DNA from 2 places in the Aeromonas rivipollensis genome. Region 1 is predicted to be linked to the other one. Evidence: riboswitches for the same ligand, from Rfam matches in the RefSeq annotation. Region 1 holds a riboswitch; the other holds the start of a gene.
What was found. A riboswitch is a leader RNA that binds a small molecule or an ion and turns the genes downstream of it on or off. The one in region 1 is predicted to bind lysine.

Region 1 (15,542 bases):
CTGCGGGCGCCGACCCCGGCCCAGCACGCCTTCCTCGATGAGTTCATCGATCTCATCAAGAACCTGTTCGACAGCACCATCGGCTAGTCCCCTCCCCCGCGGCCGCATGGCCCGCAAAGATCCGCAATGAAAAGGGCCGCCTCAAAGGGCAGCCCTGCTTGCTATCACTTCCGATTCATCGCGCTTGTCAGTTGAATGAATATCGAGGCAAGAAATGTGTCTGGTCTTGGCTGCCGTCCATGGTAGCTACCCAGTTAGTCTGCCGAGGTTCGGTTAAGTTCCCGGCCAGGGCGCTTTTTTTAATATTTCTTTCAAAAAAACGAAACAGGGGCCTAATGGCCCCTGTTTTATCCAGGCTGCGCCTCAGCGGTTCAGGCTGGGCGGCAGGCAGACGCCAATGCCCCCCAGTCCGCAATAGCCTTCCGGGTTTTTCTCCAGATATTGCTGATGGTAATCCTCGGCGTAGTAGAAGGGCGCCAGCGGCAGGATCCGGGTGGTGATGGCGCGGGCATCGCCGCTCGCCATCATCGCCTGCTGATAGGCCGCCAGGCTCTGCTGGGCGATGGCCTCCTGGGTTTCATCCCCGTAGAAGATCACCGAGCGGTACTGGGTGCCGATGTCGCCGCCCTGGCGCATGCCCTGGGCCGGATCGTGCTGCTCCCAGAACAGCTTGAGCAGATCGCCATAGCTGATGACCTTGGGGTCAAACACCACCTGCACCGTCTCCGCATGACCGGTCAGGCCGCTGCACACCTCCTTGTAGGTGGGGTTCGGCGTCAGGCCCCCCTGATAGCCGGCGGCGGTGGAATAGACCCCGGGCTGCTGCCAGAACAGGCGCTCCACGCCCCAGAAACAGCCCATGCCAAACCAGGCCAGCTCCATCCCCTCGGGCCAGGGGCCCTGGGTCGGGTGGCCGTTGACGGCATGCTGCTGGCCGATCGCCAGCGCTTCCCGTCGTCCCGGCAGGGCCTCTGCCGGTGAAATAATCTGCTCCATATGCCCTGTCCTTGAATAAAATCCCGCGCGAGGCGGCTGACGAAAAGGAACCCCGAAGATAACAGGTTATGAGCCCGGATCAACCAAGGCGGCCTCTTCAGCGGGCTGACCGGCGCCCGGCTCGCCCAGGCACAGGGCGTCTGCGGCTGGTCAAAATGACGGCACAAAACAGCAAAACCAATATTTAGTCTTGATTTGTGAATTTATTTTCATATATTGAGCAAATTGCTGCTTTTTTATGGAACGAAACACGTGCGTGAACGCGAACCCAGCCTGGTCCATGCCTTTCGGCAATCCACCCCCTATGTCAACGTGCACCGGGGTGCCACCTTCGTGCTGATGATGGGCGGGGAAGCCATCTGTCACCCCAACTTTGCCAACATAGTGAGCGACATCGCCCTGCTGCAGACGCTCGGTATTCGCCTGGTGCTGGTGTTCGGCTCGCGTCCGCAAAACGACGAGGCGCTGGCCCGTGCCGGCATCGAGGCCCAGTACCACAGACGAATTCGGGTCACCGACGATCAGAGCTTCGCCATCATCAAGCAGGTGTGCGGCGGCCTGCAATACGACATCACCGCCCAGCTCTCCATGGGGCTGGCTAACACCCCCATGCAGGGGGCGCGCATCAGCGTGGTGAGCGGCAACTTCGTCACCGCCCAGCCGCTCGGGGTGGAAGATGGCATCGATTACTGCCACAGCGGCCGGGTGCGGCGCATCGACGTGGAGGGGATCACCCGCCAGCTGGATCAGCATGGCCTGGTGCTCATCTCCCCCATCGGCTGCTCGGTCACCGGCGAGAGCTTCAACCTGAGCTCGGAAGAGGTGGCGCGCCGGGTCGCAGTGGATCTCAAGGCCGACAAGCTCATCTGCTTCAGCAGCACCCAGGGGGTGATGAACAGGCAGGGCGTGGCCATCTCCGAGCTTTTCCCCGAGCAGGCCGAAGAGCTGCTGGTGGAGCTGGAGCAGGCGGGCGAGGAGATGTCCGGCACCGCCCGCTACCTGCGCGCGGCCATCGCCTCCTGCCGCGGCGGCGTGCCGCGCTCCCACCTGGTGAGCTATCAGGATGACGGCGCCATGCTGCAGGAGCTGTTCAGCCGCGAGGGGCTCGGCACCCAGATAGTGCGCGAAAGCGCCGAGCGGGCGCGGGCCGCCACCATAGAGGACATCGGCGGCATCCTGGACCTCATCCGGCCGCTGGAGGAGGAAGGCATACTGGTGCGCCGCTCCCGCGAGCAGCTGGAGATGGAGATAGACAAGTTCACCATCATAGAGCGCGACGGCCTCATCATCGGCTGCGCGGCGCTCTACTGCTTCATGGAAGAAGCCATGGCCGAGATGGCCTGCGTCGCCATCCACCCCGAGTACCGCAACTCCAACCGGGGGGATCAGCTGATCGCCAAGGTGGCCGAGCGGGCCAAGCGGCTCGGCATCCGCCGCCTGTTCGTGCTCACTACCCGCTCCATCCACTGGTTCCGGGAGCGGGGCTTCGATCCCCTGGAAGTGGAAGATCTGCCGGTGGCGCGCCAGCGCCTCTACAACTGGCAGCGTCGCTCCAAGGTTTTGTCCAAGACGATTTCGTAACTGATTGATCTTGTGCCTGGTTGTTGCCAATTGTGTACTTTTTTACAAACTCGATTGACAGTGCAATCCAGTGCAGGGTATTTCTACATGCACGCCACCTTCCGAGGTGGCACCAGAAGAGGAGCGCTGCCCAGGCAGCCCAAGGGAGGACACCAGAGTCCGGTGAACTTGGGTCAGGGGGAGCAGCGCCGAGACGAGTGAGGCAACTGGATACCTCAACGTCGGCTGCGGGGGCTGAATCCCCCGGGTTGTCATCGGTCGTGTGCATCCCACAGGCATCCAGCAGGATCCTTGTGGGATGGGCACCGCGGATGGAGTGCTTCTGGCCGGGATCCTTCGCTATTCCTGCCATTTTCTGCCTCCTCCTCTCTTTTGCCCGATGAAACCGGATTTTCACCTTGAGACAGGAGTATGCAATGAACCCGATCAACGTCGCCAAGTTTGGCGGAACCAGTGTCGCCGATGCCGCGGCCATGAACCATTGCGCCGACGTGGTGCTGGCCAATCCGGCGACCCGGGTGGTGGTTCTGAGCGCCAGCGCCGGTGTCACCAACCTGCTGGTGAGCCTGGCCCAGGGTGAACTGGACGAAGCCGGGCAGGATGCCCAGCTCGACAAACTGACCGGGATCCAGCAGGCCATACTGACGGCGCTCGGCAACCCGGGGGAAGTGAGCGCGCTCATTCACGCCCAGCTCGGCGAGATCCGCACCATGGCCCGCCAGGCCTGCCAGCACACGGACGCCGAGCTGGCAGACCGTCTCATCGCCTGCGGCGAGCTGATGTCCACCCGCCTCTTCACCGAGCTGTTGCACCAGCGGGGCATCAAGGCCCAGTGGCAGGACGCGCGCCAGCTGCTGCGCACCGACAGCCGCTTTGGCAAGGCGACCGTGGATCTCGCCGCCACCCGCACCCTCTGCCAAGCCACGCTGGGCCCACTGCTCGGTGACAGTCTCATCATCACCCAGGGCTTCATCGGCGCCGATGCCGATGGCCGCACCACTACCCTCGGCCGGGGCGGCTCCGACTACAGCGCGGCCCTGCTCGCCGAGGCGCTGGACGCAGGCAGCATAGAGATCTGGACCGACGTGCCCGGCATCTACACCACGGATCCGCGCCTGGTCACCCGGGCCCGCCCCATCCCCGAGATCAGCTTCGTGGAGGCGGCCGAGATGGCCACCTTCGGCGCCAAGGTGCTGCACCCGGCCACCCTGCAACCCGCCCTGCGCCAGGACATTCCGGTGTTCGTCGGCTCCGCCAGGGATCCCGCCGCCGGTGGCACCTGGATCCGCGCCAGCACCGAGACCAGCCCGCTGTTTCGCGCCGTGGCCCTGCGCCGCCAGCAGGTGCTGGTCACCCTGCACAGCCTCAACATGTTCCACGCCTACGGCTTTTTGGCGGAGGTGTTCGGCATCCTGGCCCGTCACCGCATCTCGGTGGATCTCATCACCACCTCCGAGGTGAGCGTCTCCCTGACCCTGGATCACACCGGCAGCCAGAGCAACGGCGAACCCATCCTGGGCGACAAGGTGCTGGCGGAGCTCGGCCAGCTGTGCAAGGTGGAGGTGGAGACCGACTTCGCGCTGGTGGCCCTCATCGGCAACCGCATGAGCGAGGCCGCCGGGGTGGGCAGCCGGGTGTTCGACGCCATTCGCGAGCACAACATCCGGATGATCTGCTACGGCGCCAGCGCCCACAACCTCTGCTTCCTGGTGAAAGAGAGCGAGGCGGGCAACATCGTCAACCGCCTCCACCAGGAGCTGCTCGACTTAGCCTGACCAAACCTGGGCAGACCCTTCTCCCCCTGGGGCAGAAGGGTCTGGTATCGGGGGAAGGCCATGGCGCCAGAGCCGATAACAACGAAGAGGGGCGCCCATGCGCCCCTCTTGTCACTCTGTCATCCCCATGTCAGCGCGCAGGCTGGCTGGTCCGGGTCGGCAGCAGATTGGCCCGGATCTGCTCGCGCAGCCCCCCCAGCCGTTGCAACAGCGCCGCCTGACCGAGCCCGGCCTCATCAAATCCCAGGTTATCGGCCAGCGCCGGGAAGTGCTCCCGCACCGCCTGCTCCAGCCAGTCGAGGCGGCGCAGGGTCATGGGGCCGCAGCTCTTGCCGCTGAGATCGTCCGCAATGTCGAGCCGGTGGCTGCGATACATGTCGCGCCACCAGTTGGCGGCGAGCGCCTGCTCGCTTGCCAGCGCCGCACTCCACTCCCCCACCAGCCCCTGCATCCGGGCCAGCACGGGGGCGCTGGCCCCCTCCCGTGACAGATATTGCAACTCCCCCTTCGCCCAGGCGAGGCAGAGCTCGCGCCAGTGGCGAAACAGCGGCAGGGGGTCGGCCTCCTCCAGCCAGAGCCCCGACAGGGTGCGGGTCTCCAGCCGCTCAGGCACATGAAATGCCGGATCGGTGAGGCCGTTGGAGTTGAACTCGTGCAGGGGATCGAAGGGCCACATGTAGCCAAAGTCGAACACCGAGATCTGCTGGCCGTCGTCGAGCAGGTTGCCCGGGCTCGGATCCCAGTCAAACCAGCCCCAGCGGGCCAGCTCGGCCTCCACCGCCAGCATCTGCGCCAGGTTGCGCTCATTGAGCCTGCGTACCGGCTCTCCCCTCAGCCAGGGGGAGACCAGCACCCCGGCGCGGGCGGAGCCGAAGCTGGTGCAGACCACGTTGGAGAGTATGGTGGGGTGCAATTCCCGCAGGCTCTCTATCTCCCGGCGCCGCTCCAGCTCGGTGAGAAAGGCGGTCTTGCCGTCGACATTGGCCACCAGGGAGTCTGGCCGGCAGCGCTTCAGGCACCAGTGGTGCCCCTCCACCTTGAGGTGAAACACCTCGGCGGTGAGCCCCTGACCATAGACCTTGACGACGTCCGGGTGATCCTCGGTCAGCCTTGTCAGCTGGGCCAGGGGCAGGGGACAGTCTCGCTCACGCCCGATCCGGATCTCGTCCCCGTTCTCCAGCATCTGGAGCAATCTTGCCTGACGTGCCGCAACCTTGGGATTCATACATGTACCTCCAACCGTTACTGAGAGACTAAACAGCGCCCCCCTCCCAGACCAGCGGCAAAGGCCCATGATGACGCTTTCATCACAGAATGAGTGCCCCTGCCGGATCGGGATCACAATTTGCACGCACAGGCCGTCACCCAATATTCATCCCGTCGTCATTAAATTGACATCAAGGAACAAGCCCCTCACCATCGGGTCAAAATAGATGCAGCGTTGCTGCCCTGCCCGCTCCAAGGATGAGCCCCTATGAATGCCCCCGTCTGTGATCGCCCCCCCTCTTCCTCCCAGTCTCTGGCCGGGTGGTTGTTCGGTCTGCTGATCGCCCTGCTGTTGCTGACTCTGGCCCTGCCGCTGCTCAATCCCGTCGGCTGGCTCGGGAAGGCACAGCCGCTGATCCTGGGGCCCGCCGATCAGCCCATCGCCACCCTCAGCCGCCACAGCCTGCTCTACAAGAGCGACAGTCGCGGCCTCTATCTGGTGGTGCGCAGCCAGTGGCAACTGCTCAAGCCGCTGCAGGCGGGGGACAAGGTGCGGGTGGAGCTGCTCAACGACAAGGGCATTCGCATCGATCAGCTGAGCCAGGCGGTGGAGAAGCGCCAGAAGTGTCGCCAGAGCCGCTGCACCCTGGATCTCAACAGCGCCCTGCGCGCCCCCGACGACGCCCTGGACAGCCGCTATCAGCTGCGGATCGGCCTGCTGCTGGCGGACAGACCCGAGAGCGCCGAATACAGCCAGATCCTGCAGACCCTGCCGGAGCGCGGCTTCAATCTTGTCTACCTGATGACCAGCCTGCTGCTGGTACTGCTGGTGAGCGCCGCCGTACTCAGGGCCCTGCTGCCGCGGCTGCGCCGCAGCTACCGCTCCCGGGTGCTGGGCAGCCTGCTGCTCGGCAACCTCACCTTCGTGCTGCTGCACGGCTTCGTGGTGTTCAAGCTGGGGGAATTTCTGCTCTGGTCGGGTTTCAGGCCCGAGCACTACTACCTCGCCTGGGGCAGCATGGTGCTGGGCTGGAGCCTCTGCGCCCTGGCGGGCTTCAACCTCTATATGGGGCTGGTCTTTACGGCGCTTTCGGGGATAGGGCTGCTGGCGAACTTCATGAAGATAGCCATCTACGGGGTGCCGCTCGGGGGGGACGATCTCGGCAACCTGATGGCCCTGCTGCACATACTGCTCGATCAGCACCCCGTGCTGCCGGTGCTGGCCGTGCTGGGGCTCTTGTTCCTGTGCTGGCGCTTCGCCCTGTCTCGCTGGATACTGCGCACGGCCGCCGCTACCGCCGCCTTCTTCGCCCTGTGCGTATTCGCCACCCAGACCGGCAACAAGCTACTGGGGGCCAACATCCGCTACGTGGACAGGGCGGTCAACTACCACAGGGACATCATCCGCGCCGGTCCCGGCCTCTACCTCTTCAACCTGGTGGACGAGATGCTGCAAAGCGGCAACATCTTCCGCTACCCCCTGCAGATCAACGAGCGCACCCCCGAGCTCAGCCAGCCGGCCCCGGGCCAGCCGCCCCGTTTCGATCTGGTGATAGTGCTGCAATATGAGTCGCTCTGGCTCGACTGGCAGGGCAAGATCTGCGCCCCCGCCCCCACCCTGAGCCTGCCCGCCGGCGTGGCCCAGTGGCACAAGACCATCCACTCCCCCACCACAGGGGGCATGACGGTGCTGGCGGAGTTCGAGATGAATACCGGCCTGCCGGTGGGCCTGCTCAAGCAGGGGGTGGTGCCCTACTACTACCTCTCGGATCAGGTGCCCGGCCTTGCCAGAAGCGCCAGGCAGAACGGCTACCAGACCCTGTTCGCCCACCCCTATGTGGAGAAGTTCTGGGGCCGCGCCAAGGCGATCCCGGCCCTCGGCTACCAGGAGCGCTGGTTCGACACCCGCTTCACCACCCTAGAGCACAAGGGGCTCTACATCTCGGACGATGCCCTCATCGATCACCTGATCAGACGCAGCGAGCAGGATGACAAGCCGCTGTTTGCCTATGCGGTCACCATGCAGGGGCACGGCCCCTTCGACGGGGATCGCTATCGGGCCCAGCAGATCGATCGGGCCTGCCCGGATCAGAGCCCGGCGGACAGGCAGTTGCTCAACACCTACTACACAGGGGTGGTGGACGCCATGGCTTCCCTGGAGCGGTTGCTCAAGACCCTGGACCGCTCCGGCAAGCGCTACCTGGTGGTGGCCTTCGGGGATCACCAGCCCTTCCTGATGTCGGCGGGCAAGAACATCCACGGCGCCAAGCCGCCCCGGGATGCCCCCTACCAGATCCCAATGATGGCCTTCACCCGCAACGACGGCGCCATCACGCTCGAGCGCCAGTTCGCCCCGGTGCGCCAGCTCTACCAGATGGGACAGGCCACCCGAGCGCTGCTGGCAGGGGATCTCACCCCCATAGAGGACAAGCCCGTGCTCCATCCGGTGCTGGGGGAGGAGAAGGGCTTCGACCCCTCACCCCTGGTGCCGCAGATCCGCGCCAGCTTCCGGGCCGATGCCCTGCCCTGAGATCAATGAACATTGAAGAGACGGGGGCCGCAGATCCTTGCAACACCTTCAGGGCCGATGCCCTACCCTGAGATCAATAAACATTGAAGAGACGGGGGCCGCAGATCCTTGCAACACCTTCCGGGCCGATGCCCTGCCCTGATCCTTGACCTGAGAAAGTGAAAGAGGCCGCAACTGCGGCCTCTTGGCATAAAACGGGACAGAAGGGCTGAACCTGCTGACGCCCGGTGTTTTCTTCCCGACAAGGGCTCGCTGGCCCCAGACAGGTCGTTTTTTGTTTGGATAAATCGAACGACATAACCAGGTCGGATAGAAAAATTAAACAACATTCCCGGTCCGGGGCCTCCCCCTCATCCCCAGCCCTTCTCCCGCAAGGGGAGAAGGGTGAATCGCCCCCCACACCATAGGGGTGCCGCGTCCAATAAAAAGCCGACCTTGGGGTCGGCTTTTTACTGGGTGAACGGCCATCAGAGGGCTGGGAGCGCTGGCGAGCTAGATCACCACGGCGGTGCCGCTGATGCTGACCATCAGCATGCTGCCGTTCTGGCCCACCACCTCGTAGTCGATGTCGATGCCGACCACGGCGTTGGCGCCCAGGGCCTGGGCACGCTCCTTGAGCTCCTCGAAGGCGATCTCCCGGGCCCGGGCCAGCTCCTTTTCGTAGGCGCCGGAGCGGCCACCTATGATGTCGCGGATGCCGGCGAACAGATCCTTGAAGATGTTGGCACCCAGGATGGCTTCACCCACGACTATGCCGCGGTATTCACGAATGGCCTTGCCTTCCAGGGTGGGGGTGGTTGAGAGGATCATCTTGCGCTCCTTGGGGTGAAAATGGGCTCCAGACTACCCCAAAGCGGGGCAGGACAACATCCTCCATCGCAAATAACCGGCCAGGGGGACGGGCAGGCAGGGCCGGTCTCCCCGCCCCGCTCCCAGCGGCACTTGCCGGGTCGCGGTCGTCAAAAACGGCCATAAAAAAGGAGAGGCCTAGCCTCTCCTTGTCGTTTGTCTTGTGCTTGCCACTCAAGGCACAGGCTTAGTGCAGCTTCATGCTCGGGCGCAGCACCCGGTTGATGCGGCCCACCAGCATGATGAGGCCGGTCTTGATGTAGCCGTGCAGGGCGACCTGGTGCATCCGGTAGAGGGAGATGTAGACGATGCGGGCGATGTAACCTTCCACCATCATGGAGCCGCGCATCAGATTGCCCATCAGGCTGCCCACGGTGGAGAAGCGGCTCAAAGAGACCAGGGAGCCGTGGTCGTGGTAGAGGTAGGGCTTCATCTCGCCGCCGTTCATCTTGGCCAGGATGTTCTTGAACGCCTGGGTCGCCATCTGGTGGGCGGACTGGGCGCGGGGCGGCACGAACTTGCCGTCCGGCTGCGGGCAGGCGGCGCAGTCGCCGATGACGAAGATGTTCTCGTCACGGGTGGTCTGCAGGGTCTCTTTGACCACCAGCTGGTTGATGCGGTTGGTCTCGAGGCCGGCGATCTCCTTCATGAAGTCCGGTGCCTTGATGCCGGCGGCCCACACCATGAGGTCTGCTTCAATCAGCTCCCCATCCTTGGTGTGCAGCCCATCGGCAGTGGCTTCGGTGATCATGGTGGCGGTGCGCACGTCCACACCCAGCTTGACTAGCTCCTGGTGGGCAGAGCCGCTGATGCGCTCAGGCAGCGCCGGCAGGATGCGGGGGCCCGCCTCCACCAGCGTCACCTTGAGGCTGTCGGTGGTGAGGTTCTTGAAGCCGTAGGCGTAGAGCTGCTCCACAGCGTTGTAGAGCTCGGCGGAGAGTTCGACGCCGGTGGCGCCGCCACCCACTATGGCGATCTTCACCTTGTCACCGGGCTTGTATTCGGTGGCGAACTGCAGGAAGCGGTTCATCATGCTGTTGTAGAAGCGATGCGCCTGGGAGGGGCTGTCCAGGAAGATGCAGTGATCCTTGATGCCCTTGGTGTTGAAGTCGTTGGACACAGAACCGATGGCCATCACCAGCACGTCGTAAACCAGCTCCCGCTCATTGACCACCAGGGCGCCGCTCTCATCGTGGATCGGCGCCAGCACGATGCGTTTCTCGTCGCGCTTGATGTCGGTCAGGCTGCCGAGCTGGAATTCGAAGCCGTGGTTCTTGGCGTGGGACTGGTAGCTCAGGGCGTCGATGCCCGCGTCCATGGAGCCGGTGGCCACTTCGTGCAGCAGGGGCTTCCACAGGTGGGTGCGGTTGCGATCCACCAGGGTGATCCTGGCCTTGTTCTTCTTGCCCAGCTTGCGGCCCAGGCTGGTCGCGAGCTCGAGACCGCCGGCGCCACCGCCTACAACGACAATATTCATCATGATGATTTTCCTTGGTTCCTCAAAACGAAAGGGAGCCATTGGCTCCCTAAAACGAAATCGGTTGACGTGATGGCTCAGGCTTCTTTGAAGGCCTTCATCCGTTGCAGATGGTGCGAGATGTTCTTGAACTTATGGGTCTCGCGCTCATCCCATACGATGTCGTAATAGTTCTTCAATTCACGTTCAGTGTCCCGATTATCGCGGATTTCATCCTGAACGGAAAGGATGCACAGGCAGTTTCCTGAATTTTTATTACGAAATTCGGTTACACACTTGGTGCCGATGTCCTCGTACTCTTCCGGCCTGTCGATCTTGCCCTGCATGTTCTCTTCCGGGTGCAGGTTGGGGTTGAAGACCACCTGTTTGATGCCGCACAGAAAACCGATCCGCTCGCTCCAGTAGCCGCCGAGCCCTACCCCGCAGATGAGGGGCTTGGGGTCGGTGCTCATGTCGAGCTGCTTCTTCACCTCCTTGAGCAGGTGGCTCATGTCGTGGCGGGGGTGAACCGTGCTGTAGTGCACGAAGCGCACATCATCATCGATAAACTGCAACTGCAGCACTTTCTCATGATTGCCGGGGCTGGTGGCATCAAAGCCATGCAGATAGATGATCATGGATAAGACCTCAAGAACTGTGTCGGTTCTATCGAAACTACCCCAGCGAACGGCCGAGGCGCCACCAAAACATCGCACTTTCTTGCTTTGGATCACGCCCCCCGCCGCCGGAAATTCCTTTTCCCACCCCCTTTGGGCGCATTTGGCAGGGGAAAAGGGGCGCCAGGCCCCTGACGCAGCGCCCGGCCTCAGCTCTGGGTCTGCTCGAAGCGATCCACCGCCGCCGCCACCAGGGCCAGGCTCCCCTGCCAGAAGGCCGCCTCGCGGATGTCCTGCCCCAGGTGTTTGGCGACCAGATCCTCGGCGCTCATGCGGCCAGTGTCTCGCAGCAGGGCGCGATAGGCCTCGGCCACGTTCGCCTCCCCTGCCCCCTTGCGGCTCATCAGCTGCTGATAGACCCCGAGGCTGAACAGGTAGCCAAAGAGGTAGGGGTAGTTGTAGAAACCGAAGCCCGCAATGGAGAAGTGCGCCTTGGCGGCCCAGAACATGGGGTGATAGCGGCTGAGGCTCTTTTCATACCAGCGCCCCCAGGCCTCGTCGGTGAGCGCCTTGAGCCGGGCCGATGACACATAGCCCTGCTCGCGCTCGGCCACCAGGGCCTGCTCGAAGTCAAAGCGGGCCGGGATGTTGACCAGGAAGGTGGCGGCGCCGTCGGCTTCCGCCCAGGCGATGGCCTGGCGCTCCTCGGCGCTTCGGGCCTGCTCGAACAGGGCGCTGTGCACTAGCGTCTCGGCGAAGATGGAGGCGGTCTCGGCGAGCGTCATGGGGTAGCTGCGCTGGCTCATGGGCAAGTCCCGGATGAGCCAGTTGTGCCAGGCGTGTCCCAGCTCGTGAGCCAGGGTGATGACGTTGTCCATGGTGCCCGCATAGGTGATGAAGACCCGCGGCTCCACCGGATCGGCAAACTTGGTGCAGTAAGCCCCGGTACGCCGGTTCGGGGTGGGGGCGGCGTCAATCCAGCCGCGCTCGGCCATCATGCGGGCGAACGCCCCCATCTCGGGATCGAAACCTGCAAAAGCCAGTGCGATGATCTCGATCGCCTCCTCGAACGGGATGCTGCGGTGGCTGCTTGCCGGGGGCGGCGCGAACAGATCCTCCGGCCCCAGCTCCTCGATGCCGAGCCGCCGGGCCATCAGCCCCAGGGCCCGCTGGCCCAGCCCCCGCGCCTGCCAGGTCTCCCGCATCAGGGTATCCAGGGTCGCCCGCTCGATGTGGCTCTGGTGGCAGGAGAGATCCAGGGCATCCAGGGTCCGCACCCTGCCGCGCTGGCGAGCCAGTTCCAGGCGCCAGCCGTTGAGGGCGTTGAGGATGGCGGCCACCGTCTCCTGCTCCCCCTCCCAACCGGCGCTGATGGCGTCGAAGGCCTCTTTGCGCTGCGCCCGAACCGGGCTGGAGAGCAGGTTGCTCGCCTCTGCCAGCCCCCGCTCCTGACCGGCTACCTGCACCCGGATCTTGCCCACCAGATCGTTGTAGAGGTTGCCCCAGGCATGCAGGCCGTCGGTGCCAAGGCCGATGACCAGCTGCTCCGCCTCCACCGGCAGCCGTTGATCCTGCAAGCGGCGCTCGTGGCGCAGCCGGTACTCCTCCTCCCCGAGCAGGGGATCCTGCATCAGTTGCCCGAACTCGGCCTCGGGCAGCCCCAGCATCAGATCTTCGATGGGCGCCAGCGTCTTGAACAGGTCCGCATTGAGGGCCCGGGCCCGGGAGGCCAGCTGCTTGGCCAGGGGATCCCGGGCATCCTGGCTCCCCGTGCAGGCCGCCAGCACGGCGATGTTCCAACCGATCTCGCGGATACGCCGGGCCCGCAGCCGCACCTCCCGTAAGCCATCTCGTAAGCCATCCCGCAAGCCATCCTGCAGGGCGGCTCCCTGCTCACGCAGCGGGCCCAGGCCGTCGATGAAGACCGCCAGCTCGGCGAGGCTGGCGCGGGCCAGGCTCATGTCCGCTTCCAGTACGCTGCTGTCGAGGGAGGGGTAGATGTGCTGATTTTGCCACTGCTGTGGGTAGACTCGTTGTTGCATCGAACGCTCATTGTCAGAGACGGGTCCGGCCCGTCGTGAAACAGGGGTGGCCCCAGGGCCACGAACAGGAATACCAAGGCTGGCGGCGACACCAGCCGGATCAAACACGGGCGACTACACCAGCCGCTCGAGGGGAACCAGTGCCTCCTCCATAGAACACAGGCTCTCTTGCCAAAACTCAGGAGGATCCGCGACTACACCAGCCGCTCCAGGCGCTCCACCGCCTCCTCCACATAGCGCAGGCTCTCTTGCCAGAAGGCGGGCTCGCGAATGTCGACCCCCAGGTGCTTCTCCACCAGGCTCTCGGCGCTCATGCGGCCTGTGTCGGCGAGCAGCGCCCGATAGGCCGGCACGAAGTCGTCACCGACCCGCTCCTTCTGGGCATAGAGCCCCAGGCTGAACAGGTAGCCAAACAGATAGGGATAGTTGTAGAACCCGAACTCGGCGATGGAGAAGTGACTCTTGCTGGCCCAGAACAGCTCGTCATATTGGCTGAGGCTGTCACCATACCACTGCTGCTTCGCGGATTTCATCATGGCCCTCAGCTGGCCCGCCCCCAGATACCCCTCGGCCCGGCCCGCCACCAGCGCCCGTTCGAAGTGGAAGCGGGAGGGGATGTCGAGCAGCAGGCTCGCGACCCGCTCCCCGTCCATCCAGGCGATGGTCAGACGCTGCTCGCGGGTCTGCGCACGGGCGAGCAGGGCGTCCCGCACCAGGGTCTCGGCAAACAGGGAGGCGGTCTCGGCCAGCGTCATGGGGTAGTCCCGCTGCTCCAGCGGCAACTCCCGCAGCAGCCAGCTGTGCCAGGCGTGGCCGAGCTCGTGGGCCAGGGTGATGACGTTGTCCAGGGTGCCCTCGAAGGTGAGGAAGACCCGGGGCTCGGCGGGGTCGGCATATTCGGTGCAATAGGCGCCGCTGCGCCTGTTGTCGCTCGGCGCGGCATCTATCCAGCCCCGATCCGCCATCATGCGGACGAAATCCCCCATCTCGGGATCGAAGGCGGCGAAGGCATCGGCCACCAGCGTCAGCGCCTGTCCGAAGCCAAAGCCGGCCTGCGCCCCATAAGGCGCAGGGGCATAGAGATCCCAGGGGGCGAAATCGTCGATTCCCTGGGCGCTTGCCATGGCTCGCAGGGTCCGCCTGCCCAGCGCCTTGTGGGCTTCGGCCTGCGCCATCAGGGTCTCCAGGGTGGCGCGCTCCAGGTGTCCCTGGTGGCAGGAGAGGTCCAGCGCATCGAGCCGCCGCCCCTTGCCGCGCTGGGCCGCCAGCTCGTTGCGCCAGCCGTTGAGGGCGTTGAGGATGGCGGCCACCGTCTCCTGCTCCCCGGCCCAGGCGGCCTGAATGCCGTGCCAGGCGCTGGCGCGCCGCGCCCTGTCCGGGTGGGAGAGCAGGTTGTCCGCCTGGGCCAGCCCCATGGGCTCCCCATCCACCACTGGCCTGAGTCTGGCCACCAGGCTGTCGTAGAGATCCCCCCAGGCTTGCAGGCCGTCCACCGCCAGCCCCTCGATCAGCTGCTCGCTCTCGAGGGAGAGGGCCTGATCCTGCAACCGGCGATCGTGGCGAATGAGGTAGGCCAGCTCGAACAGCTCGGGATCCTGCAGCAGGGCCCGCACCTGATCCTCGGGGGCGTTCAGCCAGAACAGGGCCACCGGCTTGACGAGCTGGGCCAGCCTCGCCTGCAACTGCTGGCCACGGGAGAGCAGCACCCGGGCGGCCTCGTCGCGGCCGTTGCGGCTGAGCCGGTTGTAGGCGAAGGTCTGGCTGTTCCAGGCTTGTGTTCTCACGGCGTTGGCCTGACGGCGAATGGCCCTAAGCAGGTGGCGCAAGGCGTTGATGTCCCGGGTCTCTGGCAGGCTGACCAGCAGGTTGGCGATCTCGGTCAGGGCCTCTGCGGCGCGCTGGAAGTCGGCGTCGATGGCCGGGCAATCGGGGGCGGCATAGATGTGATCATCCTGCCAAAGGGTGGTGGTCATAACTGTCCTTGTCTGTTTGCGTCCATGTGGGCGCCCCGCCTCTGTGGGCAGTGGCCGCCAAATAGTACGAAGGGGGCCAGCCCTTGCCTAGCCCCCATTCTGGTCAACAAACAGCAGATCCGGCCTGCGACGCCCCCTGTCGGCAGGGGACGATTCCTGAGCGGCCGCCGCTATTATTTCGCGGGGGTCAGCTTGCCCACCAGGGTCATGGCCAGCACCAGCAGCAGACCGGCCACCACCCCCACCAGGGCGCTCAGCAGGGTCGGCGTCACCGCGGCCAGCACGGCGCCCCCGGCCAGAGGCGCCAGACTGGCGGCCACCCCCTCGATGAGGTGATGGGCAAAGGGCCAGCCGTGGACCAGAATGCCGCCCCCCACCATGAACATGGCGATGGTGCCGACCAGGGCCAGCAGGTGCATCAGCCGGGGCGCCGTTACCAAGAGCCCCCGCCCCAGGGCCCGGCGCAGGACGCTGGCATCGGGTTTTTGCAACAGGTGCAGGCCTATGTCATCGAGCT
Region 2 (15,542 bases), 800 kb from region 1:
CGATCAGGCCGCGATCGAAGGAGAGCAGCTGGTTAGGTACGGTGAAGAAGAGCAAGGCAGTGACGAGCGAAAGCGTGATGACCCAGAGCAGACCCGATTTTTCTGACAACATGAAACAACCCAACGACAGAGAGAGCCGATACTGTACACGCTGTACCCGAGCCCTCAAAGCCTGCCTGTGTGAATATATCCAGCAGGTGCCCCACTTCGCACCGCTCCATATCCTGCAGCATCCCGGCGAGGTCGCTCACCCCAAGGGCACGGCCACCCTGCTGGCCGCCTCCCTCAGCCATGCCCGCATTCACGTGGGGGAGAGCTTCGCCGATGCCGACTGGCTCAATGACCTGCTCGCCGACCCCAAGGTGCAGTGCTATCTGCTGTGGCCCGATGATGAGGCCCTGACCCTGGCGCAGGTGCGCGAGGGCCGTGAGCAAGCCAAAGAGGTGCACTTTATCCTGCTCGATGGCACCTGGCGCAAGGCCTATCGCATGTTGCACAGCAACCCGGCCCTGCTGGGATTGCCGAGGATCACGCTCGGTGCCATGGCGGGGCAATATTCCATTCGCAAGAAACCGTTTCCCGAGGCGCTCTCGACCCTGGAGGCGGGCTACCATCTGTTATCCCAGTGGGAAGGGGAGCCCGAGCGCTTCGCCCCGCTGATGAACCTCTTTACCCAGTTGAACCGGCAGTGGCATGACTTTGCCCAAGGTCGCCGCGCTTGAATCTGAATTGCAAACAGGAGTGATGAACGTGAAAAAAGCCGTCGTGGTATTCAGTGGTGGTCAGGACAGTACCACCTGTCTGGTGCAGGCCCTGGCCCTCTATGATGAAGTGCACGCCATCACCTTCGACTATGGCCAGCGTCATAGGGAAGAGATCGAGACTGCTCGCCGTCTGGTCGGGCAGCTCGGGGTGGCTGCCCACAAGGTGATGGATGTGACCATGCTGGGTGAGCTGGCCGTCTCGGCCCTGACCCGGGACGACATCCCGGTCAGCGGTGAGCTGCAGGAGAACGGCCTGCCCAACACCTTCGTGCCGGGCCGCAACATACTGTTTCTGACCCTGGCGGCCATCTATGCCTATCAGGTCGGCGCCGACACCCTGATCACCGGGGTGTGCGAGACCGACTTCTCCGGTTATCCCGATTGCCGCGACGACTTCGTCAAGGCCCTCAATCAGGCGGTGTCGCTGGGGCTGGATCGCGCCATTCGTTTCGAGACTCCCCTGATGTGGCTCGACAAGGCGGAAACCTGGGCGCTGGCGGATCACTATGGTCACCTCGAGACGGTGCGCCAGCAGACCCTGACCTGCTACAACGGTATCCAGGGGGATGGCTGTGGCACTTGCCCCGCCTGCGAGCTGCGCAGCCGCGGCCTGCAGCGTTATTTGGGCGACAAGGCGGCCATCATGGCCAGCTTGCGCGAGAAAACCGGATTGTGATCCTGCGTCTTCCCCAGGTTTGGGGTATAATCCGCGCCTTTTGCAGCAAGCCGTGACCGAGATGCACTACCCAATCAACGAGATCTTCCAGACCATCCAGGGGGAGGGCGTCTTCACCGGCGTGCCCGCCATCTTCGTTCGCCTGCAAGGCTGCCCGGTGGGCTGCCCCTGGTGCGATACCCGCCATACCTGGGTGGTGGATCCTGCCCGTGAGGTGGGCAGCCGCGAGGTGCTCGACCGATCCAACGAGTCCGATGGCTGGAGCAAGATGAGCACGGGCGAGATCCTTGAGAGCTTCGAGACCCTGGGTTACCGGGCGCGCCATGTGGTGTTGACCGGTGGCGAGCCCTGTCTCTACGATCTGCACGAACTTTCGTCGGCCCTGCTGGCGGCGGGATATCAGGTACAGATCGAAACCAGTGGTACCAGCGAGATCCTGACCCACGCGCAGACCTGGGTCACCGTCTCCCCCAAGATCGGCATGAAGGGGGGGCTGCCTGTGCTGATGTCGGCTCTGGAGAGGGCCAACGAGATCAAGCATCCGGTGGCCACCGAGCGCCATATCGAGGAGCTCGACGCCCTGCTGGCAACGGCCAGCCTGCGCCCCGACGTGGTGATAGCATTGCAGCCCATCAGTCAGAAGCCCAGGGCCACCGAGCTGGCCATGGCGACCTGCATCGCCCGTAATTGGCGGCTCTCCATCCAGACCCATAAATATCTGAATATCGATTGATATGGACAGACTCTCCGATGAGCGGGTATTGCTCACCCTGGCGGGCAAGATGCCCTACGGTAAATATCAGGGGCGACGCATCATAGATATTCCCGAGCCCTATCTGGTATGGATGGCGCGCAGCGGCTTTCCGGCTGGCGCACTGGGCCAAACCCTGGCTCTGGCGTACGAGATAAAACTCAATGGACTGGAGTCCATGATTATTCCCATTATTAACAGGATGTCAGAATGAGAATATATACCCGGCAAGGGGACAAGGGCCTCACGCGGCTGGCTGATGGCTCCTCCCTTGCAAAAGATGACAGGCGGGTCGAGACCTATGGCGCCATTGACGAACTCAATTCCCAGATAGGTCTGCTGATGGCCGAAATACCCGAGAATGAGCCGGGATTATTGGCTGAACTCATATTGCTGCAGCAAGAGCTGTTTGATTTGGGCGGGGAGCTGGCGTTTTCCAGCGAGGCGCAAAATGCCTCCCTGTGGCAGGTCAATGAGGCCTGGACGGCGCGGCTGGAGCAACAGATTGATGCCTACAGCGCCCAGTTGCCGGTATTGCGCAATTTCATCCTGCCGAGCGGATCACGGGCGGCGGCGCAGGCCCATGTGGTGCGCACCCTGACACGTCGCTGCGAGCGGTTGCTCCTTGGCTTGAGCCGGGAAGAGCAGGTGAATCCGGCTATCCTGCCCTATCTGAATCGGCTAAGTGACTGGTTTTTCACGGTGGCCAGATACTTGCTGATCTCTGCCGGCACCCCGGAAGTGCTCTGGGTCAAGGCGGTAGACAGGCGCTGAAACGCCCGGCACTGACCCAATAAAAAAACCTCGCATGGCGAGGTTTTTTTATTGGGTGGGACTGTGCTTCAGATCAGATGGCAAAGTCTTCCACTGATTTGCCTTCGGCCACGGCCTTGGCAATGGCGGAGGGCATGCGGCCCTGGCCGGTCCAGGTTTTTTCCACGCCATTGTCCAGATAACGATATTTGGCGGGGCGGGGAGCGCGTTTGCCTTTGCTGGCCTTGGTGCTTTCGGTGGCAACTGTGCCCACCAATTCAGCAGGATCTATCCCTGCGGCTTTCAACATTTCGGCGTATTCGGCAATTTTCTTCTGATGTTCTTCGCGGGCCTGGCGTTCGGCAGATTCATCCTGCTGGCGCTCGGCGACCACCTCGGACAATTTCTGCAGTCCCTCTTCCAGTTGCTCCAGGGACAAATCGCGGCAGGCTGCGCGCAGACTACGGATATTCAGCAGAATTTTCAAAAATTCGTTCATATTGGCTACCACGCGAGCAGAAATATTAATGGGAAGGGCTGGTTTTTCGATAATTTATAGGGGGATTTGGCATCAAGTCAAGTCTGCCAAAATAATTAATTAGGCAGATAAATAAAGTCCGGCAATTATTCACGACGCCCGGTTTATTCTCTTTGCAGCGGGCTCATTTCCGAATGAGTGCCGAGTAGATGAAAATATCGACCATATCGTATTTTATGAACCATTTGACTACCATTTTTCCGCTTTTCGCCACACAAGCCTTGAAATTTAATCAAAAAACTTGCTATCACCCGGTGGCTCGATAAAATGTGCCGCGAATACCTTTAAGTAGAGGCGCGCTGCCTATGAGTAACCGAGCGGAGGGTGATGCCTGCGATGCTCGATGAAAGGAGTCGGCGCCGAAGTGACCAGGCCATCATACCGGGTTGCTGGTTCTGCATCGAACAGGTGCAGGACTGCCATAGTCATCCACTATGGAGCGCTACCTGAAGGGGCTGAGGAGTATGCCCGCCCTGGGTTTTGTTTCTTTGATCCTCTCGGTAGATCTCCACCTGTTGTCTTTAGGTGCAAAGAGATCATGGACATCGTTCATTACGCCGACTCCGGTTGGTCCGTCGTTCCCCCCTTGTTGGCCGTCGCCCTTGCGATCATCACCCGCCGCGTCCTGGTGTCGCTGGGGGTTGGTATTGTGGCCGGCAGTCTGCTGCTCAACCAGTTCTCACCCCTCGATTCCCTGCATTACATGCTGAACACCGTGCTCAAGATCTTCTGGGTCGACGGTGCGCTCAACCGGGACAACGTCAACATGATCCTGTTCATGTTGCTGCTGGGGGGCCTCATCAGCCTGATGAGCGTCTCCGGGGCGACCCGGGCCTTCGCCGAGTGGGCGGCGCGCCGCGCCAAGACCCGCAAGGGGGCCAAGGCCCTCACCGGCATGATGGTCTTCGCCTTCTTCATCGATGACTTCTTCCACAGCCTGTCGGTGGGGGCCATCTGCCGTCCGGTCACCGATCGCTTCCAGATCTCCCGCGCCAAGCTGGCCTATCTGCTGGACTCCACCGCGGCGCCGGTCTGCGTGCTGATGCCCATCTCCTCCTGGGGCGCGTACATCATCGCCCTGGTGGGCGGCATAATGGCGGCCCACGGCCTGACCGATCAGAGCCCCATCTCCGCCTTCGTCGAGATGATCCCGATGAACCTCTATGCGGTCTTCACCCTGATCATGGTGCTGGTGGTGATCGCCTTCCAGCTCGACATCGGCTCCATGCGTCAACACGAACAGTGGGCGCTGGAAGGCAAGCTGTGGGATGAGTCCAAGGGCCGTCCCATCGGCCTGGACATGGAGTCTCCGGAGGAGAGCAATGGCGGCATGATCGACATGGTGCTGCCGATCCTGACCCTGACCCTGGCGACCGTCTACTTCATGATTGATTCCGGCGCCGCCGTGCTGGCCGGCAAAGGCCTGCCGTTCAGCGTGCTCGGCTCGTTCGAGAACACCAACGTCGGCTCCTCCCTGGTCTATGGCGCCCTGTGCAGCCTGGTGGTCTCCATCGGTCTGGCCATGCGCCTCAAGCTGGGTGCCAAGAACTGGATGAAGGCGGCCCCCCAGGGGATCATGGCCATGCTGCCCGCCATCAACATACTGCTGTTCGCCTGGACCATAGGCGCCGTGGTGCGCGACGTGGAGACCGGCAAGTACCTGGCCTCCCTGGCCAATGGCAACCTGCCGATCGAAGTGCTGCCGGCTGTGGTCTTCATCCTCTCCTGCGCCATGGCCTTTGCCACTGGCACCAGCTGGGGCACCTTCGGCATCATGCTGCCGCTGGCCGGTGACATGGCGGCTGCCAGCGACATCAGCCTGATGCTGCCGATGCTGGCCGCCGTGCTGGCGGGCTCGGTGTTCGGTGATCACAGCTCGCCCATCTCCAGCACCAGCATACTGTCGGCCACCGGCGCCGGCTGCCATCACATCGATCACGTGATGACCCAGCTGCCTTATGCGCTGGCCATCGCCTTCGGTGCCGCCCTCGGTTACCTGGTGATGGGGATGATGCACTCGGTGCTGGCGGGCTTCACGGTCAGCGCGCTCTGGTTCCTGATCTTCTCCGGTTACCATCTGCGCAAGGCTCGGGTGCAGCGCGCCCTGGCCGTCGCATAATAGAGAACAAGGGGCCCACGGGCCCCTTGGTTTTGGCAGGGGCTTTGGTTAGCATGCCCCCCATCAATCCCGTTTCGGAACCCCATCATGGCTTCACTGCACTACAAATTCGCCACCATGAACTCGGGCAAGTCGACCCAGCTCATCCAGGCCCACTTCAACTATCTTGAGCGTGGCATGTATCCGCTGGCCATGACCCCCGCCATCGACGATCGCTTCGGTCCGGGGATCATCAGCGCCAGGGTCGGGCTGGAGCTGAAGGTGGAGGTCTTCAGCGACAGCTGCGATCTGTTCGAGATGGTCAAGGCGCGCCACGCCGAGCGTCATATCGATGTGTTCATCGTCGACGAGGCCCAGTTTTTGACCCGCGAGCAGGTGTATCAGCTCGCCCGCATCGTCGATGAGCAGGACATTCCGGTGATCGCCTACGGCCTCAAGACCGACTTTCGCGGCGAGTTGTTCCCCGGCTCCTACCACCTGCTCTGCCTGGCGGACAAGTTCGAGGAGCTCAAAAGCATCTGCTGGTGCGGCAACAAGGCGCACATGAACTCCCGGGTCAACGAGGCGGGGCAGGTGATGCGCGACGGCGAGCAGGTGGAGATAGGGGGCAACGACCGCTATGTGTCGCTCTGCCGCAAGCACTATCTGGAAGGACGGGCTTACAAGTAAGCCACAGCATGAAGAAGGGCGCCTCAGGGGCGCCCTTTTTTGTCGACGAAGGGTTCAGTCTATCTCTATGTCCACCGGCGCTATGATGGGGTCGGCCACCGGCAGGCGGTGGAACAGCTGGCGAAAATGCTGCTGTACCCGGCCTATGTCCACCAGGGACATGCCGGAGGCGAAGCCGAACCAGACATAGAGACCGGTGAGATCGCGAAACATGGGGGGCAGGTAGCGGGGGGCATCGATCAGCCCCTCCAGATAGTGCTGATAGAGCACAGGGATGTCGTCCAGGGTCACCTTGCCGACGAACAGCATGGGCAGGATCTCCGGCACCCCCTCCAGCACGGCGCTGCGGATGAAGTTGACCGTCTCCACATAGCCTCTCACGTAGGAGAGATCCTTGGTGAAGCAGGCGCCTCCCTCGACCATGCCGCCGCGAAACACCCGCTGGGTGATCTTGTAGGCATCGTGCTCGCTGGCGCCCTTCTCGACGAAGTGGCGGAACACCTCGATGAAGTCGGCGCCGCGCTCCGCCATGTCGATGGCCATCACCCTATCCGAGATGCGCTTTGCCCTGTCCGGGAAGGAGCTGAAGGTGAGGGTCTCGATGAGCACCGCCAATCCCTCCTGGCAGGCGGTGATGCGGGGCGAGCCGGCACCCAGCCAGGTGGCATAGGATTGCTGGCGGCCGTTGAGGGTGGTGCCCACGTGCACCCAGCCCTCGTGCACTTCCAATACCTGCAAGTCCAGCTCGGAGAAGCGGGCGTGGGAGCTGAGCTTGATGTAATCCCCCCCGGCGGCAGCATCGGAGACGATGCCATCGCTCAGCTTGACCTGCACTGTGCCGTCGCTGAAGTAGTTCGACAGCTTGCCCTGCAACCTGGCCACCGCAGCTTCCCCCTCGAACTCCTTGGGGTAGGGGCGCACCAGATGGCGGGCGCCAGGCAGGGAGAAGATGTCGCACAGCCTGGCACCCAGCTCTTTCAGGGTCTTGCGATCCCCGCGCAGGTGATCGCTCGCCGAGCCGTACAGCAACTGGCTGTAGCGCTGAAAGTCCGGCTGCCCGCGCTGGCGCAGCATCTCGATCACCACCATGTACTGATCCACCGTCTCTTGCAGGATCCGGCCCAGATCATCCTGCGGCCCCAGCTTTCTGCGGATCCTGTCCCTCAGCTCCTTGAGCTCCAGGTATTTGTTGCGGGGATCAAAATCGAGGGGGAGGGCCTGATAGAAGTCGGTATCGATGGCGGGCAGCGCTCGCCCGCCCTTGGCGAGAAACTCGGTCTGCAGGTGGCGGGGCCACTTGATGGCATCCAGGATGCGAATGGGTTTTTGCAGGGCGAGCAGTTCATCCGAGAGGGATTTCAGGTGCAGGCGATACTTTTCTTGGATGGTCATCGGGCCTTCTGTGGAGGCGAGTGCGGTACGAGAATGGCTGAGTATATGCATAGCGCTTGCCAAAAAGAAGCGAGACCGGGAGTGATCCGGCCTGTGCGCTTTTGGTTGTCGGAAAATTGGTTTAGACTGCGCCCCTTGATCCTTATTGTGTTCGTGAAAATGATGAATATCCCCAGCTCTGAAATGATAATGCGTTGGCTGCAGCAGGCCCGGATCGAGCACTATGTGTGCGATCAGTGCCACGGCATCCACATGGTCTCCCTGCAGTCCGTCGAGGGCATCCAGGAGAGCCGGATCTTCGTGGAAGAGGAAGGGTTGCTGTTTTCATCCGAGCTGGAGGTGCGCCCCTCATCGCTGCTGCCCCTGGTGGCCGAGCTGGGTCGTCTCAACATGCAATACCCGTCCCTCAAGGTGTTCCTCGACATCATAGATGACAACCTGCCGCGCCTCGTCGTGGGCCATACCGTCTTCACCAAGGCGGGTCTCACCGTCGAGCAGTTCCTGCTGTTCGTCGAGAGCACCACGGCGGCGACCCATGAAGTGGTTTCCGAATGTGAACGCCTCGGCTTCCTCAATCTGCCGGAGATCCAGGTCGCACCGGAATCTGTGCACTGAGTTGCGCGTTTAATGTGCGAACGGTTCGCGGCAGCCAAAAAGCCGTTGACGCCGGCGGGGCTTTCCCCTAAATTACGCCCCGTTCCGGCGCAATAGCTCCGCGAATGTCGTGTTGGCTGAACACGTTAAACAACAGACAAAAATTTGGTGATGTGCCCAAGTGGCTGCCAGCCGATGAAATCGGCAAGAAAGCACGCAGCGCGTGCTACGCAAGCCACAGTCAGATGACTGAAACAAATTGGTGAGGTGTCCGAGTGGCTGAAGGAGCACGCCTGGAAAGTGTGTATACGGCAACGTATCGAGGGTTCGAATCCCTCCCTCACCGCCAAATAAAGTAAAAGGGCCTGTCGCAAGACAGGCCCTTTTTCTTTATCCGGTGATGGGCGGCTCGGTTCTAACCCTGGTTCGACAAGGGGGCAGGACAGCCCCCTTGGACAGCCGCAGGCTGCCCGCAGGGCGAGCGCCAGGGATGGCGCGAGTCAATCCCGACCCACCGCCAAATTGAAAGCCCGACCTGATGGTCGGGCTTTTTGCATCTTGGATCGCCACAGGCATCGATGACACAAATAAAAACCCGACCCATGGTCGGGTTTTTGACTTGTGGTGCTTGCTCATCTCTCACCCATTTCCTTGCTGCAGGTCCGGTGGTGGCCGGTTGCATACAGGGAATGCTGATCAGGCGAGATCGAAGCGATCCAGGTTCATCACCTTGGTCCAGGCCGCCACGAAGTCCTTCACGAACTTCTCTTTCCCGTCCGTACTGGCATACACCTCGGCCAGGGCCCGCAACTGGGAGTTGGAACCGAACACCAAATCGACCCGGGTGCCGGTCCACTTCACCGCACCGCTTTTACGATCACGGCCCTCGAACTCCTGGTTCGTGTCCGAGATCGGCTTCCACTCCACGCCCATGTCGAGCAGGTTGACGAAGAAGTCGTTGGTCAAGGCTTCAGGTCGGGAGGTGAACACCCCATGCTTGCTCTGCCCGACATTGGTGTTCAACACCCGCAAGCCGCCCAGCAGTACAGTCATTTCCGGGGCGGTGAGTGTCAGTAGTTGCGCCTTGTCAATCAGCAATTTCTCCGCTGGTACTGTGTATTGCTGCTTGAGGTAGTTGCGGAAGCCATCGGCAATCGGTTCAAGGAAGCCGAACGAATCGACATCGGTCTGTTCCTGGCTGGCGTCCATGCGCCCAGGGGTGAATGGCACCGTCACGGTCTGCCCGGCATTTTTCGCCGCTTGTTCGACGCCCACGCCGCCGGCGAGCACGATCAGGTCAGCCAGGGAGATTTTCTTGCCACCGGCTTGCGTACCGTTGAACTCGCTGCGAATGCTTTCGAGTTTCTCCAGCACAATCGCCAGTTGATCCGGTTGGTTGGCCTGCCAGGATTTCTGCGGTTCCAGACGCAAGCGTCCGCCGTTGGCACCGCCGCGCTTGTCGGAGCCACGGAAGGTCGAAGCCGCCGCCCACGCCGTCGACACCAGCTGACCGACCGACAGGCCGGAGGACGCCAGCTTGCCTTTGAGGGCCGCCACGTCACTGTCATTGACCAGTGCATGGTCAACTTCGGGGATCGGGTCTTGCCAGAGCAGTTCTTCAGCCGGCATTTCCGGGCCGAGGTAGCGCGACAGTGGCCCCATGTCACGATGGATCAGCTTGAACCAGGCACGGGCGAAGGCATCAGCCAGCTGATCGGGGTTCTGCAGGAAGCGCCGGGCAATCGGCTCGTAGATCGGGTCGAAACGCAGGGCCAGGTCGGAGGTGAGCATGGTCGGATTACGGCGTTTCGCAGGGTCGAAGGGATCCGGAATGATACCGGCGCCGGCGCCGTTTTTCGGCGTCCATTGATGCGCACCGGCCGGGCTCTTGGTCAGTTCCCACTCGAAGCCAAACAGGTTTTCCAGGTAGTTGTTGCTCCACTTTGTGGGGGTGGTGGTCCAGGTCACTTCCAAGCCGCTGGTGATGGTGTCGGGCCCCTTGCCGGTGCCGAAGGTACTCTTCCAGCCCAGGCCCTGCTGTTCCAGGCCTGCGGCTTCCGGTTCTGCCCCGACATTGTCGGCAGGTCCGGCGCCGTGGGTTTTTCCGAAGGCGTGACCGCCGGCGATCAGCGCCACGGTTTCTTCGTCGTTCATCGCCATGCGGCCGAAGGTTTCGCGAATGTCCTTGGCCGATTTCACCGGATCAGGCTCGCCTTCCGGACCTTCCGGGTTCACGTAGATCAGGCCCATCTGCACCGCGGCCAGCGGGTTTTCCAGATGACGACCGTCTTCGGTACGGCTGTCCTCGTTCCTCCCGGGCTCCGCTACCAGCGGTACATCACCCGGTGCTTGCACAGGTTTGCTGCCATCTTTGCCGTAACGGTTGTCGCCCCCCAGCCACTTGCTTTCCGAACCCCAGTAGACATCCTCGTCCGGCTCCCAGACATCTGGGCGGCCCCCGGAAAAACCAAAGGTCTTGAAGCCCATGGACTCCAGTGCGACGTTGCCGGTGAGGACGATCAAGTCGGCCCAGGAAATCTTGTTGCCGTATTTTTGCTTGATGGGCCACAGCAGTCGGCGCGCCTTGTCGAGGCTGACGTTATCCGGCCAGCTGTTGAGCGGCGCAAAGCGTTGCTGCCCGGTGCCAGCGCCGCCGCGACCGTCGGCGGTACGGTAGGTGCCGGCGCTGTGCCAGGCCATGCGAACAAAGAGGGGCCCATAGTGGCCGAAATCGGCAGGCCACCACTCCTGGGAGTCGGTCATCAGGGCCGTAAGGTCTTGCTTGAGTGCCTGGAAGTCGAGGCTTTTAAAGGCTTCGGCATAATTGAATTCGGCCCCCAGCGGGTCAGACTTGGGCGAATGCTGGCTAAGAATTTTCAGGTTTAGCTGATTCGGCCACCAGTCTCGGTTCGTCGTGCCGCCACCGGCGGCGTGGTTGAAGGGGCATTTGCTTTCTTCACTCATCTCAGTCTCTCCTTGGAGGTCATCTGCAATCCTGACAACTTAGTATGGGAAGATTTCCACTGCGCTGTGTGGGGGCATGGCAGGGGGGCCGCCTGCGGTTGAGCGGGTACTTATCAATAACTCCTTTATTTTCAATTTATTGCGTTATTGTGAAGTGAACGGATTACGAAAAGATGAATCACGACCATCTAGTTTAACAATTTATTTACGTTCTGCCCGTCTTCCCCTCGCGTCAGGAGCGGTGGCAACTCCTAATGCTGCTGCCTGGGCGCAAGCTGTTGTTCGCCCTTCATGAGGGAAGCAGGCAAGGCATTTGCCTGGTTTTTATCCATATCACTGTCATCGGCATCGAAGCTTGCGCTGCATCATGGGGAGCAGGGATACATCGGAGGGGCCTGATGACTCCGGTCATTTCTGTGATCCGGCCAGGCGATGTGGCAACACCTGGCGGGCTGGCGTGACGCTGATCGACCAGCAAAGTGACAAGAGTGAGAGGGCAGGGGGAACAAAGAGAATAAAAAAGAGGAAGTCGAGCGCTCGGGGCAAGTGGTGAGTCTGGGGCGCAGGCACAAAAAAACCGGCCCAGGGCCGGTTTTGATGAGGGCATCAGATGCCCTGTTCATGGCAAGTCAGGCTTGCCCCTGTCGGCTTGATCCAGCACGGACAGGCAATAATGGGGTGGCTGATGGGGCTCGAACCCACGACAACCGGAATCACAATCCGGGACTCTACCAACTGAGCTACAGCCACCACTGAAATCTGCCTTCAATGCTCCTCTTCCAGGGAAGAGTCACATTAATGGCGCGCCCTGCAGGATTCGAACCTGCGACCCACGGCTTAGAAGGCCGTTGCTCTATCCGACTGAGCTAAGGGCGCTCTGTATCGAGCCGTCACAAGACGTCTCGATGAACCTGGTCGGTGATAAAGGATTCGAACCTTTGACCCTCTGGTCCCAAACCAGATGCGCTACCGGGCTGCGCTAATCACCGAAATCTCATCGTCCAGCATACCGGGGGTGGTACGACTGGGCAACGGGCGGGCATCATACCCAAGCGTCAAAGTCAGCGTCAACGACTTTTTCCGCCAGTAAATTCAAATGCCTACTTATTGCCCGCCAGGCGAGAGCCGCTAACACCCGCGCCAAAAAAATGCGACAATGCGCGGCAGTTGAACACATGGTGAGTGAAGAACGATGTCTGCCAAAATCATTGATGGAAAACAGGTTGCGCAAACGATTCGCAATCAGGTCGCCGAACAAGTCCAACAGCGGTTGGCATTGGGCAAGCGGGCACCGGGTCTGGCGGTGATCCTGGTGGGGCTGGATCCGGCGTCCCAGGTCTATGTGGGCAGCAAGCGTCGTGCCTGTGAAGAGGTGGGGTTTGTCTCCCGCTCCTATGATCTCAGCGCCAATGCGACCCAGGAAGAGCTGCTGGCCCTGATCGACCGGCTCAATGAGGATGCGGAGGTGGACGGCATCCTGGTGCAACTGCCCCTACCGGCTCATTGCGACACCACACAGGTGCTGGAGCGCATCCGTCCCGACAAGGACGTGGATGGTTTCCACCCCTACAACGTGGGCCGTCTGGCCCAGCGCATCCCGGCGCTGCGTCCCTGCACCCCCAAGGGGATCATGACCCTGATAGAGGCGACCGGCGTCAAGACCCACGGTCTGCATGCGGTGGTGGTCGGCGCCTCCAACATCGTCGGGCGCCCGATGACGCTGGAGCTGCTGCTGGCGGGTTGCACCACCACCACTTGCCATCGCTTCACCCAGGATCTGGAGGCTCAGGTGCGCCGCGCCGATCTGTTGGTGGTGGCGGTGGGCAAGCCGAACTTCATTCCGGGGGAGTGGGTCAAGCCGGGGGCCCTGGTGATCGACGTGGGGATCAACCGCCTGGCCGACGGCTCCCTGGTGGGGGACGTGGAGTTTGAAACGGCGCGCAATCACGCCGCCTTCATCACCCCTGTGCCGGGTGGCGTGGGGCCCATGACGGTGGCCAGCCTGATGGAGAACACCCTGAGCGCCTGCCAGGATTATCACGACGCCTGAGCAGGGCGCCCTCCCGCACTAGGGAAGGGATGAGAGAAAGGGAAGGCCTGGCCTTCCCTTTTTTATTGCTGCTCGAACTTGATGCTCTGCCGAGGCGACTGGGCAGAGGCGGCCTTGTCAGATCAGGGCCAGCGCCGCCGCCAGATCGGCGATGAGATCATCGGCATCCTCCACCCCAATGCTGAAGCGGATGAGGTCGTCATTGACCCCGGCGGCGAGGCGGCTCGCCTCGTCCATGGCAGCGTGGGTGGTGCTGGCCGGATGGCAGGCCAGGCTCTCGAGATCGCCGAGGCTCACCGCCTGCACGAACAGCTGCAGGTTGTCGAGCAGGGTGGCGCAGCGGGCGAAGCCCCCTTCCAGCTCGATGCTCACCATGCCGCCAAAACCGCTGGCGAAGGCGCCGAGGGCATCGTGGCCCGGATGGTTGGCGAGTCCCGGGTAGATCACCTTCTTCACCGCCGGGTGGGCGGCGAGGAAGTCTGCCACCTTCTGGGCATTGTGCAGGTGGGCATCCATGCGCAGGGGCAGGGTCTTGACCCCGCGCTGCAGCAGGTAGGCCTCCTGTGGCCCGATGGGGGAGCCGATGTGCTTGAGGGCCACGGTGCGTACCGACTTCATCAGCGCGTGGGAGCCTGCCACCACACCGGCGATGATGTCGCCGTGGCCGCCCAGGTACTTGGTGCCGCTGTGCATCACCAGATCGATGCCCAGCTCCAGCGGGCGCAGCAGATAGGGGGTGAGGAAGGTGTTGTCACAGACGCTGATGGCGCCCACCTTGCGAGCCGCTTCCACCACCACCCGGGGATCCACCACCTTGAGGGTGGGGTTGGTCAGGGTCTCGAACAGGATCACCTTGGTGGCGGGGCTGATGTTGGCCAGCAGATCCTGATCGCTGTCGTAACTTGTGATGGTGATGCCGGCCCGGCTGAAGGTCTGCTTGAGAAACGCGTCTGTGCCGCCGTAGAGGGGGCCGACATAGGCCACTTCATCTCCGCTGCTGGCCAGGGCATAGAGGATGGCGCTCACCGCCGCCATGCCGCTCGCCACCACCAGCGCCTCGTCGGCGCCCTCCAGGGCCGCCAGCTTCAGCTCCAGCTCGGCGGTGGTGGGGTTGCCGAAGCGGCTGTAGATAAAGCCCGGGGCCTGGCCTGCGAAGCGCTCCTTGCCCGCCTGGGCATTGACGTAGCTGAAGGTGCTGCTCTGGTAGAGCGGTGTGGTGAGGGCGCCGGTCTGGGGATCGATCCGCTGGCCGCTGTGCACGCTCATGGTCTTGAATTTCATCGTTTTGCTCCGTGGTCGCCAGGCTATGGCGTTGTTGTTCTGGTGTGTAAATCGGTGGACGGGATGGCGGCTTGTTGCCATCCCCCTTGATGGTGTCAGGCCGGTACCGGCTCCTGCGCTACCCTGTGTTGCTGAGCATAGTGGCGCGCCGCCACGTCCGGGTGGGAGCGCAGCCTCCCCTTGAGCACATTCTCCCCCACCTGATAGAAGAGCGGGTTGGCCGGGTCGCTCTCGGGCCCTTGTGCCTGCGCCGCCAGGGCAGGGGAAAGCGACAGCAGCGGCACTGTGGCATCGAGTCTCGCCGCCATGAAGAAGGCGCAGGAGAGACGCGAGACCCCGGGGGGCGGGCTCTGCACCCGGTGCAGGGTCGCCTTGAGGTAGCCGTTGGAGGCAAGCTCCAGCAACTCGCCTATGTTGACCACCAGGGCGCCGGGCAGGGGCGGTGCGGAAATCCAGCCGTGCGCCGTCTCCACCTCTAGCCCCGAGTGATCGTCCTGCATCACCAGGGTCAGGTAGCCGGGATCCTTGTGGGCGCCGACTCCCTGGCCGCTGCCTCCCGCTTCCCGTCCCGGGTAGTGAATGAGCTTCATGTGCTGATAGGGGGCGCCCTGGATGCTCTCGTCAAACACCCCGGCCGGTTGCTCCAGCACCTCGGCAAAGGCGGCGAGCAGGGTGAGGGTGATGTCGCTCAGCCGCTCTTGCCAGTCCAGCAGTTGCGTCTTCATCTCGGGCAGGGCCGTGGGCCACTGGTTGGGGCCTATGAGCCGCTGCCAGGGTTTGCCGATATGCGCCAGGGGGAGGGCCTGCTCCTCGTTCATGATGTCGAACTGCTCCCGCCTGTCCGGCCGTTCCCGGGTGAGCTCGGCCCCCACCAGGTTGTAGCCACGAAAGTGGGGGGAGTGCACCATCTGCACCGCCAGCTTCTCCTGCAGGGGCAGGGCGAAGAAGCGGGCCGCCAGCGCCAGTGTCTCTCGTTGCTCCGCTTCGCTCA

Region 2: another riboswitch for lysine. It lies ahead of WIR04_RS09235 (Na+/H+ antiporter NhaC family protein); the one in region 1 lies ahead of lysC (lysine-sensitive aspartokinase 3).

What each region holds. Positions count from the first base shown of each region.
Region 1 is NZ_CP149130.1:2,807,781-2,823,322, forward strand. Features, by position in the region: gene WIR04_RS12620 (DUF3802 family protein) at 1-87, shown strand, start outside; gene msrA (peptide-methionine (S)-S-oxide reductase MsrA) at 364-996, opposite strand; gene argA (amino-acid N-acetyltransferase) at 1,249-2,577, shown strand; lysine riboswitch at 2,686-2,907, shown strand; gene lysC (lysine-sensitive aspartokinase 3) at 2,994-4,352, shown strand; gene WIR04_RS12640 (hypothetical protein) at 4,483-5,577, opposite strand; gene WIR04_RS12645 (LTA synthase family protein) at 5,827-8,088, shown strand; gene WIR04_RS12650 (heavy metal-binding domain-containing protein) at 8,581-8,898, opposite strand; gene WIR04_RS12655 (NAD(P)/FAD-dependent oxidoreductase) at 9,125-10,417, opposite strand; gene ycfP (alpha/beta hydrolase YcfP) at 10,492-11,031, opposite strand; gene WIR04_RS12665 (M3 family oligoendopeptidase) at 11,220-13,052, opposite strand; gene WIR04_RS12670 (M3 family oligoendopeptidase) at 13,247-15,025, opposite strand; gene WIR04_RS12675 (DUF808 domain-containing protein) at 15,199-15,542, opposite strand, start outside.
Region 2 is NZ_CP149130.1:2,009,255-2,024,796, forward strand. Features, by position in the region: gene rrtA (rhombosortase) at 1-112, opposite strand, end outside; gene WIR04_RS09205 (tRNA-uridine aminocarboxypropyltransferase) at 78-722, shown strand; gene queC (7-cyano-7-deazaguanine synthase QueC) at 751-1,440, shown strand; gene queE (7-carboxy-7-deazaguanine synthase QueE) at 1,502-2,173, shown strand; gene WIR04_RS09220 (DUF3820 family protein) at 2,175-2,405, shown strand; gene WIR04_RS09225 (cob(I)yrinic acid a,c-diamide adenosyltransferase) at 2,402-2,965, shown strand; gene WIR04_RS09230 (H-NS family nucleoid-associated regulatory protein) at 3,039-3,443, opposite strand; lysine riboswitch at 3,764-3,935, shown strand; gene WIR04_RS09235 (Na+/H+ antiporter NhaC family protein) at 4,021-5,601, shown strand; gene WIR04_RS09240 (thymidine kinase) at 5,689-6,270, shown strand; gene WIR04_RS09245 (flavohemoglobin expression-modulating QEGLA motif protein) at 6,325-7,662, opposite strand; gene WIR04_RS09250 (YbjN domain-containing protein) at 7,822-8,277, shown strand; tRNA gene WIR04_RS09255 (tRNA-Ser) at 8,518-8,605, shown strand; gene katG (catalase/peroxidase HPI) at 8,953-11,220, opposite strand; tRNA gene WIR04_RS09265 (tRNA-His) at 11,895-11,970, opposite strand; tRNA gene WIR04_RS09270 (tRNA-Arg) at 12,020-12,096, opposite strand; tRNA gene WIR04_RS09275 (tRNA-Pro) at 12,133-12,209, opposite strand; gene folD (bifunctional methylenetetrahydrofolate dehydrogenase/methenyltetrahydrofolate cyclohydrolase FolD) at 12,413-13,270, shown strand; gene WIR04_RS09285 (trans-sulfuration enzyme family protein) at 13,388-14,551, opposite strand; gene WIR04_RS09290 (isopenicillin N synthase family dioxygenase) at 14,647-15,542, opposite strand, start outside.